DNA from 3 places in the Bradyrhizobium sp. 41S5 genome. Region 1 is predicted to be linked to each of the others. Evidence: predicted binding sites of a transcription regulator. Region 1 holds the regulator's gene; each other region holds the start of a gene.
What was found. The regulator PhoB, encoded in region 1, activates phosphate uptake and scavenging genes when phosphate is short. The targets are predictions, from matches to a motif close to TGTCATNNANCTGTCAT.
Positions count from the first base shown of each region.

Region 2: the regulator PhoB is predicted to act here: its motif matches at 1,986-2,002, upstream of pstS (phosphate ABC transporter substrate-binding protein PstS).
Region 3: the regulator PhoB is predicted to act here: its motif matches at 1,827-1,843, upstream of HAP47_RS33265 (inorganic phosphate transporter).

Region 1 covers NZ_CP083721.1:1,037,388-1,041,539, reverse strand. Annotated here, with positions in the region: gene HAP47_RS04940 (aspartate aminotransferase family protein) at 1-103, opposite strand, end outside; gene HAP47_RS04935 (GcrA family cell cycle regulator) at 590-1,102, shown strand; gene phoB (phosphate regulon transcriptional regulator PhoB) at 1,343-2,053, opposite strand; gene phoU (phosphate signaling complex protein PhoU) at 2,184-2,900, opposite strand; gene pstB (phosphate ABC transporter ATP-binding protein PstB) at 2,998-3,819, opposite strand; gene pstA (phosphate ABC transporter permease PstA) at 3,816-4,152, opposite strand, start outside.
Region 2 covers NZ_CP083721.1:698,714-702,865, reverse strand. Annotated here, with positions in the region: gene HAP47_RS03410 (TetR/AcrR family transcriptional regulator) at 1-698, opposite strand, end outside; gene pstS (phosphate ABC transporter substrate-binding protein PstS) at 897-1,907, opposite strand; gene HAP47_RS03400 (tripartite tricarboxylate transporter substrate-binding protein) at 2,100-3,011, opposite strand; gene HAP47_RS03395 (alkaline phosphatase family protein) at 3,368-4,152, shown strand, end outside.
Region 3 covers NZ_CP083721.1:6,911,638-6,915,789, reverse strand. Annotated here, with positions in the region: gene HAP47_RS33275 (hypothetical protein) at 1-1,006, shown strand, start outside; gene HAP47_RS33270 (DUF5413 family protein) at 1,200-1,634, shown strand; gene HAP47_RS33265 (inorganic phosphate transporter) at 1,905-3,527, shown strand; gene HAP47_RS33260 (Crp/Fnr family transcriptional regulator) at 3,591-3,959, shown strand.

The sequences.
Region 1 (4,152 bases):
AGCGGTCGCCGTTGGTTGCGATCAGCCAGGCGCCCTCGCCGCGCTCGAAGCCGAGATCGACCCGGGCGAAGACGGGGAGCAGATGCGACGAGGCGTTGGTCATGGCGTTCACTGCCGGTTTGAAACCGTCAATCGCCGCGCGCCTTGACGCCTACGCAGCAACCGCCAGCTTCGGAAAACAAAACGGCCGCCTTTGCGGGCGGCACGTGCGGGACATTCTATGCGGCGGCCGGTAAGTGTCAATCGCCAGGAGCCGGCCTTTGCTGGCCTTCCTGCAATGCGAAACCAGCGCAATCCGGAGCGGTGGAAAAGCCTCACAGCAATGCTTAACTTTGCGGGAACATGTGGACGCACGGCCGCGGACTCTTGCGCCAGAGTCACGCCATATTGTAGCGTTTGGCCTGTCGGGTACGACATCTCGTGCGGCAGTACTGGACCCTCTAAGTAGCCTTCGTGTCACGCGTAAACGTTCGGGCGCAACACCGTGCCCGGCGAGGGCTAAGGGATTCTGGCCGCAGGGATATTTGTCCAGATTGGCTCGCAGCGCCGCTCCGATGAGTGGCCGGCGCCATGCGAAAGGAAGAATGCGATGACTGTATTGACCTGGTCCGACGATCGCGTCGAGCAGCTGAAGAAGCTCTGGGAATCCGGCCTCTCGGCCAGCCAGATCGCGGCGGAACTTGGCAATGTGACGCGAAACGCCGTGATCGGCAAAGTACATCGGCTCGGCCTCTCCGGCCGCGCCAAGGCCCCCTCCACGGCTGCGCCGCGGCAGCGCAAGGCCCGTCCCGCCCAGCACATGATGCGGGTGGCGCGCCCGGTGTCGCGCGGCAACACCGCGCTGGCGCACGCCTTCGAGGTCGAGATGGAGCCCGATCCGATCTCCTTCGACAACGTGGTGCCGATGAGCCAGCGGCTGTCGCTGCTCGAGCTCAACGAGGCCACCTGCCACTGGCCGGTCGGCGATCCCTCAAGCCCGGAATTCTTCTTCTGCGGCGGCAAGGCGCTCGCCGGCCTGCCCTATTGCGCGCATCACTCGCGCGTCGCCTACCAGCCCGCCGCCGATCGCCGCCGGCCGTCGGCCAAGCCACAGATCAAGTAAGCACTCGGGAAACTGCCTGGACTGCAAAAACAAATCCCCGCGAAAGCGGGGATTTGTTTGTGTGATCGTAGCGCGGAACTATCCACCAGCGTCGTCCCGGCGAAAGCCGGGACCCGTAACCCCGAATGCGTATTGTTAGAAAGCCGTCTGGCCGCGTGCCCATTGCGGCGGCCGCGGCGTATGGGTCCCGGCTTTCGCCGGGACGACGCCGTGTTGCGGCTTGAGGTTGCCATGCAGGCCTTACGGCTGCGGCTCGGCCTTCGCGAAGCGGTCGTCGAGCGCATAGCCGGCGCCGCGCACGGTGCGGATCGGATCCTGCTCGCGGCCCGGATTGAGCAGCTTGCGCAGGCGGCCGATGTGCACGTCGACGGTACGCTCATCGATATAGATGTCGCGGCCCCAGACGCTGTCGAGCAGCTGCTCGCGGCTGAACACGCGGCCGGGATGCTCGAGGAAGAATTCGAGCAGCCGATACTCGGTCGGACCGAGATCGATCGGACGTCCCGAGCGCGCCACGCGGCGCTTCTCGCGGTCGAGCTCGATGTCGCCATAGGTCAGCACGGTCGCAAGCCGCTCCGGGCTCGCGCGGCGCAGCAGGCCCTTCACCCGTGCCAGCAATTCCGGCACCGAGAACGGCTTGACGATGTAATCGTCGGCGCCGGTGGCAAGCCCGCGCACGCGCTCGCTCTCCTCGCCGCGCGCGGTCAGCATGATGATCGGAAGCTGCTTGGTCTCGGGCCGCGCCCGCAGGCGGCGGCACAGCTCGATGCCGGACAGGCCCGGCAGCATCCAGTCCAGTACCACGAGGTCGGGAACGCGCTCCTTCAGGCGGGTGTCGGCATCGTCGCCGCGCCCGACCGTTTCGACATCGTAGCCTTCCGCATCGAGGTTGTAGCGCAACAGTGTCGTCAGCGCTTCCTCGTCTTCGACTACCAGAATGCGTGCGCTCATCGGTTCAAGTTCTCTCTCTGTGGTGATCCGTTGCCCAGACGCAAACCGAAACGCTTACTTTCCTGAGCATAATCCCCGCGGAAACGACTTGTCGTGAAGACAATCCGGCTCCGCGCTCGCGGATCATGTCCTAGGTACCCGGCACAGTGGTGGCAAAATTGGTCATGTCGCCCTTCGGGCGCTTGTCGGTGATCTGCTGGCCCTCGATCATGTAGAACACGGTCTCGGCGATATTGGTGGCGTGATCCCCGATCCGCTCGATGTTCTTGGCGCAGAACATCAGATGTATGCAGAACGAGATGTTGCGCGGATCCTCCATCATGTAGGTCAGCAGCTCGCGGAACAGCGAGGTGCAGATCGCATCGACCTCCTCGTCGCCCTTCCAGACGTTCATCGCCGCCGGCAGATCGTGCGCGGCATAGGCGTCGAGCACCGACTTGACCTGCGACAGCACGAGGTCGGTCATGTGCTCCAGGCCGCGGATCAGCTTCAGCGGCTGGAAATCGCTTTCCAGCGCCGCGACGCGCTTGCCCATATTCTTGGCGAGGTCGCCGATCCGCTCGAGGTCGGTGGCCACGCGCATCGCGCTGACGATTTCACGCAGGTCGATCGCCATCGGCTGGCGGCGGGCGATCGTCAGCACCGCGCGCTCTTCGATGACGCGCTGCAGATTGTCGATCTCGATGTCGGCGGCGACCACGCGCTTGCCAAGCGCGACGTCGCGACGGATCAGCGCGTCGACCGACTCGGTAATCATCCGCTCGACGAGGCCGCCCATCTCGGCGACCAGGCGGGTCAACTCCTGCAGGTCGCTGTCGAATGCCTTGGCGGTATGTTCAGAAGCCATCGCTTGTCTCCCTCATGATCCCGAGGATCATGATTTGGTGTCCTCAGTTTCGCATGATCCGATCGGAAAACCGGTGCCCACTTTTCCGGATCATGCTCTAGCCGAACCGGCCGGTGATGTAGTCCTGGGTGCGTCGATCGCTCGGCGAGGTGAAGATCTTGTTGGTGTCGTCGAACTCGATCAGCTCACCGAGATACATGAACGCGGTCTTGTCGGAGACGCGCGCCGCCTGCTGCATGTTGTGGGTGACGATCGCGATCGTGTAGTCCTCGGAGAGCTCCTGGATCAGCTCCTCGACCTTGGCGGTCGAGATCGGATCGAGCGCCGAGCACGGCTCGTCGAACAGGATCACCTCGGGCCGCACCGCCACGGTGCGCGCGATGCACAAGCGCTGCTGCTGGCCGCCGGAAAGCGACAGGCCGGAGGCGTTCAGCTTGTCCTTGACCTCGTTCCACAGCGCGCCGCCGCGCAGCGCCTTCTCGACCCGGTCGTCCATCTCGGACTTCGAGATCTTCTCGTAGAGGCGGATGCCGAAGGCGATGTTCTCGTAGATCGTCATCGGGAACGGCGTCGGCTTCTGAAACACCATGCCGACCCGCGCGCGCAGCAGATTGAGGTCGAGCTTGGGATCGAGAATGTTGGTCTGGTCCAGCATCAGCTGACCGGTAGCGCGCTGGCCCGGATAAAGGTCATACATCCGGTTGAAGATCCGCAGCAGGGTCGACTTGCCGCAGCCCGACGGACCGATGAACGCCGTGACGCGGTTGGTGCCCAGCGTCAGGTTGATGTTCTTCAGCGCGTGGTGCTCGCCGTAATAGAAATTGAGGTTGCGCACCGTGACTTTCGGCGGCGCTTCCGGCAGCGGCGTATGCGGTGCAACGTGGCTCGGGTTACTGGTTGAAACGGAGAGCTCGGTCATTTTGCGGCCCTTTCGGCACCAAGGATACGCGCGCCGATATTCAGCGCGAGCACGGTGAATGTGATCAGCAGTGCGCCGCTCCACGCCAGCTCTTTCCAGTAGGCGTAGGGGCTCTGCACGAAGTTGTTGATGGTGACTGGCAGGTTGGCCATCGTCTTGGTCAAGTCCCAACTGAAAAACTGGTTCGACAGCGCGGTGAACAGCAGCGGCGCGGTCTCGCCGGCGACGCGGGCGGTCGCCAGCAGCACGCCGGTGATCAAGCCGCTACGCGCAGCACGATAAGCGATCCGCTTGATCACCAGCGAGCGCGGCAGGCCGAGCGCGGAGGCCGCC
Region 2 (4,152 bases), 340 kb from region 1:
CCGTTGCCGGCTGCGGGTTCTGCGTCGGCTTGCGACGGCGGAAGATGCAGAAGCGTTGCGACCGTCGTGTCGAGCAATTCGGTCCACGCCGTCGCGGGATCGATTTCGGGCGCGAACCGGCCGAGCAGCATCGCAAACGCCGGCGGCTGGTTGAGCGCCGCATTGAGCAACGCAAAGAACAGCGCCGGATGGCTGCTGCGGATGATGCCCGCCGCGATGCCGGCCTGAAACAGTTCGCGCGCGCTCTCATAGGCCGGGCGCAGCAGCTTTTTCGTCACCAGCGTGGAGCGCTCGGGCGCCTCCGCGCCGTGGCGAACCACGAAATTCCGCACCTGCGGATGCGCGACGTAGAACGTGGCGACGCGGATAATGAGATCGCGCAGCCGGTCGCCCAGCGAGCGGTTCGTGTCGGTCGCGATCGCATGCACCTCGGCCATCACGGGCATCGCAAGCACCACGATGCGGTCGAGGCAGGCCTCCCACAGCGCGGCCTTGTTGCCGAAGTGGACGCGCACGAGATTCGGCGCGACGCCCGCCGCCGCGGCCACGCTGCGCAGGTCGGCGCCGTCGAAACCGAGACTCGCAAAGGCCTCGGTCGCCGCGGTCAGCAGCGCCTGGCGGCCGTCTGGCATGTCCTTGCTGCGGCGTCCCTTGGGCCGCGAGGCCGGCGGCGCGGCGGCAGTCGTCGTTCCAATCATCGGACACCAAATATGTTCGGACGAACATATAATTTGGCGAATTCACGTTTAAATCTCAGGGCGCAATCTAAAAATACTTAATATTCAGATAGATAGCGGAAATGCCGCGAATGTGAGCGTGGCGGCCAACCGGCAAACAAAAACCCGGCGTCAATCGACGCCGGCTTCATGTCATTGAGCGGATCCGAAAGGAGCAGCTCAGCTCTTGACGTCAGCAGCCCAGGTCTTCTCGATCTGCTTCACGACGCTGTCGGGCATCGGAATGTAGTCGAGCTCTTCCGCGCTCTTGGCGCCCTTCTCGAAGGCGAACTTGAAGAACTTGAGCGCTTCCTTCGAGGCTGCCTTGTCGGTCGCATCCTTGTGCAACAGGATGAACGTTGAAGCGACGATCGGCCAGGACTTGTCGCCCGGCTGGTCGGTCAGGATCAGGTAGTAGCCGGGCGCACTGGTCCAGTCGGCGTTCGACGCCGCAGCCTGGAACGCTTCGTTGGTCGGCTGAATGGTCTTGCCCGCCTTGTTGATCAACGCGGTGTAGGTCAGCTTGTTCTGCTTGGCATAGGCATACTCGACGTAGCCGATCGAGTTCTTGGCCTGCGCGATGTTGCCCGCGACGCCTTCATTGCCCTTGGCGCCGACGCCGACCGGCCATTCGACCGCGGTGCCGGAACCGATCTTGCTCTTCCAGTCCGGGCTGACCTTGCTCAGATAGTCGGTGAAGTTGAAGGTCGTTCCCGAGCCGTCGGCGCGATGAACCACCGAGATCGCCTCGGACGGCAGCTTGGCCTTCGGATTGAGCTTCTTGATCGCGGCGTCATCCCACTTCGTGATCTTGCCGAGGAAGATGTTGGCAAGCGTCGGACCGTCGAGAACCAGATCGCCGGCCTTTACGCCCTCGAGGTTCACCACCGGAACGATCGCACCCATGATCATCGGCCACTGCGCAAGACCGTCCTTCTGCAGCTGGTCGGACTTCAGCGGCGCGTCGGTGGCACCGAAGGTCACGGTGTTGGCTTCGATCTGCTTGATGCCGGCACCCGAACCGATCGACTGGTAGTTCACGCCACTGCCTGAATCCTTCTTGTAGGCGTCGGCCCATTTGGAGAGCACAGGGAAGATAAATGTCGAACCGGCACCGGTGATGTCGGCTGCGAAGCTCGGCGTCGCCATGACCACCACAGTGGCGGCCACGATTGTCTTGACGAATTTCATATTGATCTCCGTGGAAACGCGAGAGGTCTCGCGCGCTCGATGCTCTCGTAAGCAGCCGCAACGTTTTTTCGGAGGTCCATGACGATGGGATGACAGTGGTCCGTAACCTTCGGCCTACGTCAAAAGTTCGGAACCGCGCGGGATACCGCCTGCCGCGGTTCCCCTGAGTTTGACGGAGCGTCGTGCTGGAAGTTATTCCGCCTTGATGTTGGCCGACTTGACGATCGGCCACCATTTCTCGACCTCGGCGGCTTGATGGTCGCGCAGCGCGACAGGGCCTTGTCTGTCCGGTGACGGGATCTCCTGCCCGAGCTCGGCGAAGCGCTGCCGAACGACGGGCTCGGCGAGCGCCGACATCACCGCCTTCGACAGCGTCGAAACGATATCGGGCGGCGTGCCCTTCGGCGCCCAGATGCCGTGCCAATAGGCGATATAGAGTCCCGGCAATCCAGCCTCGTCGACAGTCGGAATATCCGACGCCGATGCGAGCCGCGACGACGCGGTCACCGCAAAGGCCCTCACGGTCCCGCTCTTTACCTGCGGCAGCGAGTTGGAGGCCTGATCGAACATGATGTCGATATGCCCGGCCATCAGATCGTTCAGCGCGGGACCGGCGCCGCGATACGGCACGAACGAGAAGTGGGTGCCCGTCAGCTGCTGGAAGAACACGCCCGCGACATGCGCGCCCGAACCCGGGCCCGCGGTGCCGGCGGTCGCCTTGTCGCCATTGGTCTTGAGCCAGGCGATCAGCTCCTTCAGATTTGTCGCCGGCAGATCGGGGCGCCCGATGATGAGCTGCGGTCCACTCGCGATCAGCGCGATCGGCGCGAATTCGCGCACGTCATATTGCAGCTGATAGATCGCGCCATTCAGGCAATGCGTGCCCCAATGCCCGATCGTGAGCGTGGTGCCGTCCGGCACCGCGCGCGAGGCGCGCAGGCCCGCGACAGTGCCGGAGGCGCCCGTGACATTCTCGATGATGACAGGATGGCCGAGCGTATTGCGCATATATTCGGCGAGGATCCGCGCCAGCACGTCGGTCGGCCCGCCAGCGGCGAACGGCACGATCATCGTGATCGGGCGCGCAAGCGTCTCCGCACGCATGCCGCGGGAAGCAAGCGGCAGCGTCGCCGCGCCGAGCGCGAGTTGCAGGAATGGCCGGCGAGACATGTTGGGCATGCGCGTTCTCCTCATGCTCTCATAGAGCCGGCAGTGTCGCGCGGTCCAGCGTAAGACGTCAGAGATGCGATGTCCGTGTTTGAACGGCAAAACTTGCCGTTGCGCGGCGTCGTCCGACCGGCGCGTAGCCCAAATTGGGCAAATCCGGCGATCATTGGATGCCGGTCACCGCGGTCATCGAACTCGCAAGAAAGCGTCATCCCGCCGTCAATTGACCGCGACAAGTTGTCGCTGCCAACGCAGGCGGTTTCAAATTCACCGAAAAATGAAGGGGCGAACTCATGAATGGCTTTCGTGACTATTTCCTGTCAACCGCCGCGATCGCGGTGGCCATGCTGGCTTGCGGCGTCGCCGTCGCGCAAGCGGATGACGACAATGACCATTCGCAGCGACATGGCTACAAGCACGTCCTGCTGATCAGCGTCGACGGCATGCACGCCGTCGATTTGAAGCGTTGGGTCGAAAGCCGCCCCGGCGGCAACTTCGCCCAGCTCACCGGAAAGGGCGTCGTCTATCCGAACGCCTATACCACCGCGCCATCCGACAGCTTTCCCGGCATGCTCGCGCAGGTCACGGGCGCCACGCCGAAGGGCGGCGGCCTGTTCTATGACGACAGCTATGATCGCACCGAATATCCGGCCAAGGCCTTCTACACCAGCCAGGGTCTTAGCGACCCCGGTTGCGTGGGCCCGGCGGGAACCGAACTCACCAACTTCGAAGCGCTCGACAAGACCTACAATTACTCCAGCGGGCTGGTCGCCGATTACACCGCCGGCGGCACGCTGGGTCAGGTCTACACCCAGCTCGATCCGGATCACATGCAGCGCAAGCTCGTGAACGGCCAGTGCGTGCCGGTCTATCCGCATGATTACGTGCGCACCAACACGATCTTCGAAGTCATCAAGGAGGCCGGAATGCGCACGGCCTGGTCCGACAAGCATCCAGCCTATGAGGACCTTGCGGGCCCGTCGGGCAAGGGCCTCGACGAGCTCTTCACGCCGGAGATCAATTCGCAGGACACCATCGACGCTGGCGCCCAGCCCGGCGACGACTACACCACGAGCTA
Region 3 (4,152 bases), 2.6 Mb from region 1:
CGGCCGGGCCGCGGCGCAAGCCAGCCGCAACGCGCGCAAGACCTACGCCAACGTGCCGTCGCCCTCGCCGGAATTCGACCGGCTTGAGCCGAGCCTCGAAAACCGCGGCGGCGATCCCGAGGCGCCGTATTCCCACGAGGAGTCGATCGAGGAGGCGGAGCGCTACGCCCCGCAGCCGCCCCAGGCGCCGCCGCCACGCTCGCGGGTCAGCAATGCCGAGCGCGAGCCGAAGCGGCCGCGTGTCGGTTCGACGTTCCCGTTCAAGACCGCGATCGCGATCGGCATCCTGCTGATCCTGGTCGGCACCGGCTTTCTGTTCCACCAGCAGGCCGCCACCCTCGTCAGCAGCCTCTTCAAATCCTCGGCCCCCGTCGAGGCGCCGAAGGACGCCACGGCGACGCCTTCGAGCAAGAAGATCACCGACCGCGTCGGCCAGCCGTCGTCGTCGGGCGAGCCGGTCGCTCCGGTGGCGCAGCGCGTGGTGCTCTATGACGAGGACCCGTCGGATCCGAAGGGCAAGCAATATGTCGGTTCGGTGGTCTGGCGCACTGAGCAGGTCAAGGGCTCGGGCAACCAGAAGCCTGACATCGCCGTGCGCGCCGACATCGACATCCCCGATCGCAAGTTCAAGATGACGATGTCGTTCCGCCGCAACACCGATTCATCGCTGCCGGCGAGCCACACCGCGGAATTGACCTTCATCCTGCCGCAGGACTTCGCCAATGGCGGCGTCGGCAACGTGCCTGGCATCCTGATGAAGTCCAACGAGCAGGCGCGCGGCACGCCGCTGGCCGGGCTCGCGGTCAAGGTCACCGACGGCTTCTTCCTAGTCGGCCTCTCCAACGTCGACGCCGACCGCTCGCGCAATCTGCAGCTCTTGAAGGAGCGCTCCTGGTTCGACGTGCCGCTGGTCTACACCAACCAGCGCCGCGCCATCATCGCGATCGAAAAGGGCGCCCCCGGCGAACGCGCCTTCAACGACGCCTTCGCGGCATGGGGTGAGTAACAGCTTCAACGCTCACCTCGGTACTCACGCTCTCATCGCCCGGCTGAGTCCGGGTGATTCCGTATCGCAGCGAAGTCCGGCTGTTGCAGCGCATCGACGCGAAGATCCCGGAACATTACCGGGCGCTTTCGATTTTCCCTAGAACCGTCGCGTGACTGCGTTACACTCGCCTGATGTCGGGCAGGGGCACGCCATGAAACGCTATCTGATCTTCGCAGCCATCGGGCCGTTCATCGGCGGCTTCCTGTTGCTGCTGATGACCACCTATCAGTCCGGCTACTGGACCGAGACCAATGGCGGCGAGGTGACGAAGCTTCTCGTCGTGTTCGTGAAGTCGCTGCAATACAATTATCTGTTCGGCATCGTGCCGTCGCTGATGTTCGGCGCGGTCGACGACATCCTGATGCATATGCGGCGGATCACGCCGACGGTGCGGATGCTGATCGTAGGTCTCGTAGCGTTCGTCGGCGCGGCGCTGACCTACGCCTCGCACGGCTCCGAGAGCGGTGCGGTGCAGTTCATCCTGTACGGGATGGTCGGCTTCATCCCGGGTGTGATCACGTCCTGGCTGGCGCACAAATATGCCGAGGAGCAGCACGTGCCGGCGACGCCGGCATCCCAGCATTAGGGCATGTACGCGTTGCTTGGGGAAAGCAGAAGTCGTCAGCTTTTGACGCGATCGACGATTTTGACTGGTCGGCGCATTGAGCGCATCGCAGCCGGACAGGGGCCAGGCTAACGCACGGCGAGCTGCGGCTCGCGTAATTATAGCAAATCTTGTCAATTGATTAGGCGCCGGCCGCATTGCCTTTCATGGAACTGTCACATGGGCGTCATGTAAACGTAGTCCCAATGTCACATGGCCGTTTTTGTCCTCCCGCGGCCGTGAGGGCGATGCATGAGCGATGTGGCGTTACCTGGTTCGATCGAGCCTGCGCGCAGCGGCGGGCCCAATCTCGAGAAGGGCTTTCATCCTCTCACCGGCATCATCTATCTCGGCGTGATCGGCGCCGCGCTGCTGTTCGTGGCCTACAGCATCTACGCGGATGTTGGCGCGACGGGCGTCGGCAAGACATCCTATCTCGCGTTCCTGCTGCTGTTCGTGGCGCTGTTGATCTCGCTCGGCTTCGAATTCGTCAACGGCTTTCACGACACGGCGAACGCCGTCGCCACCGTGATCTACACCCGTTCGATGCCAGCCCACATTGCCGTTGTCTGGTCGGGGCTCTTCAATCTGATCGGTGTGCTGCTCTCCAGCGGTGCCGTTGCTTTCGGCATCGTCTCGCTGTTGCCGGTCGAGTTGATCCTTCAGGTCGGCAGCAGCGCCGGTTTCGCGATGGTGTTTGCGCTGCTGATCGCCGCCATCATCTGGAACGTGGGTACCTGGTACTTCGGATTGCCTGCCTCGAGTTCGCACACCCTGATCGGATCGATCATGGGCGTCGGTATCGCGAATGCCCTGATGCACGGACGGGAGGGAACCTCCGGCGTGGATTGGTCGCAGGCCGTCAGCATCGGCAAGGCGCTGCTGTTGTCGCCGCTGTTCGGATTTGCGCTCGCTGCCATCCTGCTCTACGGGCTGAAAACCGCGCTGTTGCGCGCAACGCCGGCGCTGTTCGGCGAGCCGAGAGGCGATCAGCCGCCGCCATGGTGGATCCGCGGCATCCTGATCCTGACCTGCACCCTGGTCAGCTTCTTCCACGGATCGAACGACGGTCAAAAGGGCATGGGTCTGATCATGCTCATCCTGATCGGAGTGGTCCCAACCGCTTACGCGCTCAACCGCGCGATGCCTGCGAGCCAGATCGCGGCATTCACCGCGAATTCGGCGGCGGCGAGCAAGGTGATCGAGGATAGGGGAGCTGATCGCAAGGTGACGGGCAATCCGCGTCCGGCGGTGACGAACTACATCGCCCTTCGGCAACTCACCGACGATACCTATCCGTCACTTGCCGTTCTCGTCGGCGAAATCCGCGACCAGGTCGTTCAGTACGGTTCGCTGGCGAAATTCCCGGCCGAGGCCGTCGGCAACACGCGCAACGACATGTACCTGGTGTCGGAGGCGTTGCGCTTGCTCATGAAGAGCGGCGACAATGGGCTGAACGATGCCGATGTCGCGACGCTCAATCGCTACAAGGGCTCGCTGGATGCCGCGACCAAATTCATCCCGTCCTGGGTGAAGATTGCGGTCGCCATTGCGCTCGGTCTCGGCACGATGGTCGGCTGGAAGCGGATTGTCGTGACGGTGGGTGAAAAGATCGGAAAGACCCATCTGACCTATGCGCAGGGTGCCTGCGCCGAGATCACGGCGGCTGCGACCATCGCGGCCGCCGACGGATACGGCTTGCCGGTGTCGACGACGCATGTGTTGTCGTCCGGCATCGCCGGCACCATGACCGCAAACGGATCCGGCCTGCAATGGTCGACAGTCCGCAACATCGCCATGGCCTGGGTTCTGACCTTGCCGGTGGCGATGCTGATCTCGGGCCTGCTCTACTTTGTTTTCGCGCATTTGTTTTAGCCGGAGCAGCAAGGCAACCGGATGTAGGAGATCTGCATCCGGATTCGGGGAAAGGAATTTCGAGTGGCAGATGCAAGCTTCAGCCTTCTGACGGGCAACGACATCGAAACGCGCCTGGTCCGCGCCGGCGGCCTTATCTTTCGCGAAGGCGAGCAAGCCAACGAACTGTTCGTGATCAAGAGCGGCTATGTGCGCATTCAGGTCGGTAACAAGACCATGGCTGAGCTGGCGCCTGACACGATCTTTGGCGAAATGGCGTTGATCGACAACGAGCCAAGGAGTGCCACCGCCACGGCGCTCACGGATGTCGAGCTCGTCCCGGTCTCGGAAAAGCAGTTCCTCTTCCTCGTCGGCCAGACACCGCATTTTGCCCTGAAGGTGATGAGGACGCTGGCCCAGCGGCTCAGAACGATGAACAAGGGCGTCTATTAGGCGAGGCGAACAGAGCATCTCGCCAATTCACGCTTCGCGCGAAAACCTCTCGCTGATCGTTGCAGGCAAAACGGCGGACATTCCCGTCCGCCGTCGCTTCGGCTTGACGCCGTCGGCGGCGCGCGGCACGTGACGCGGCTTGAACGGCCTTGAACGTGACACAGTGGTAATGTGACGCAACTTGAACCACCTG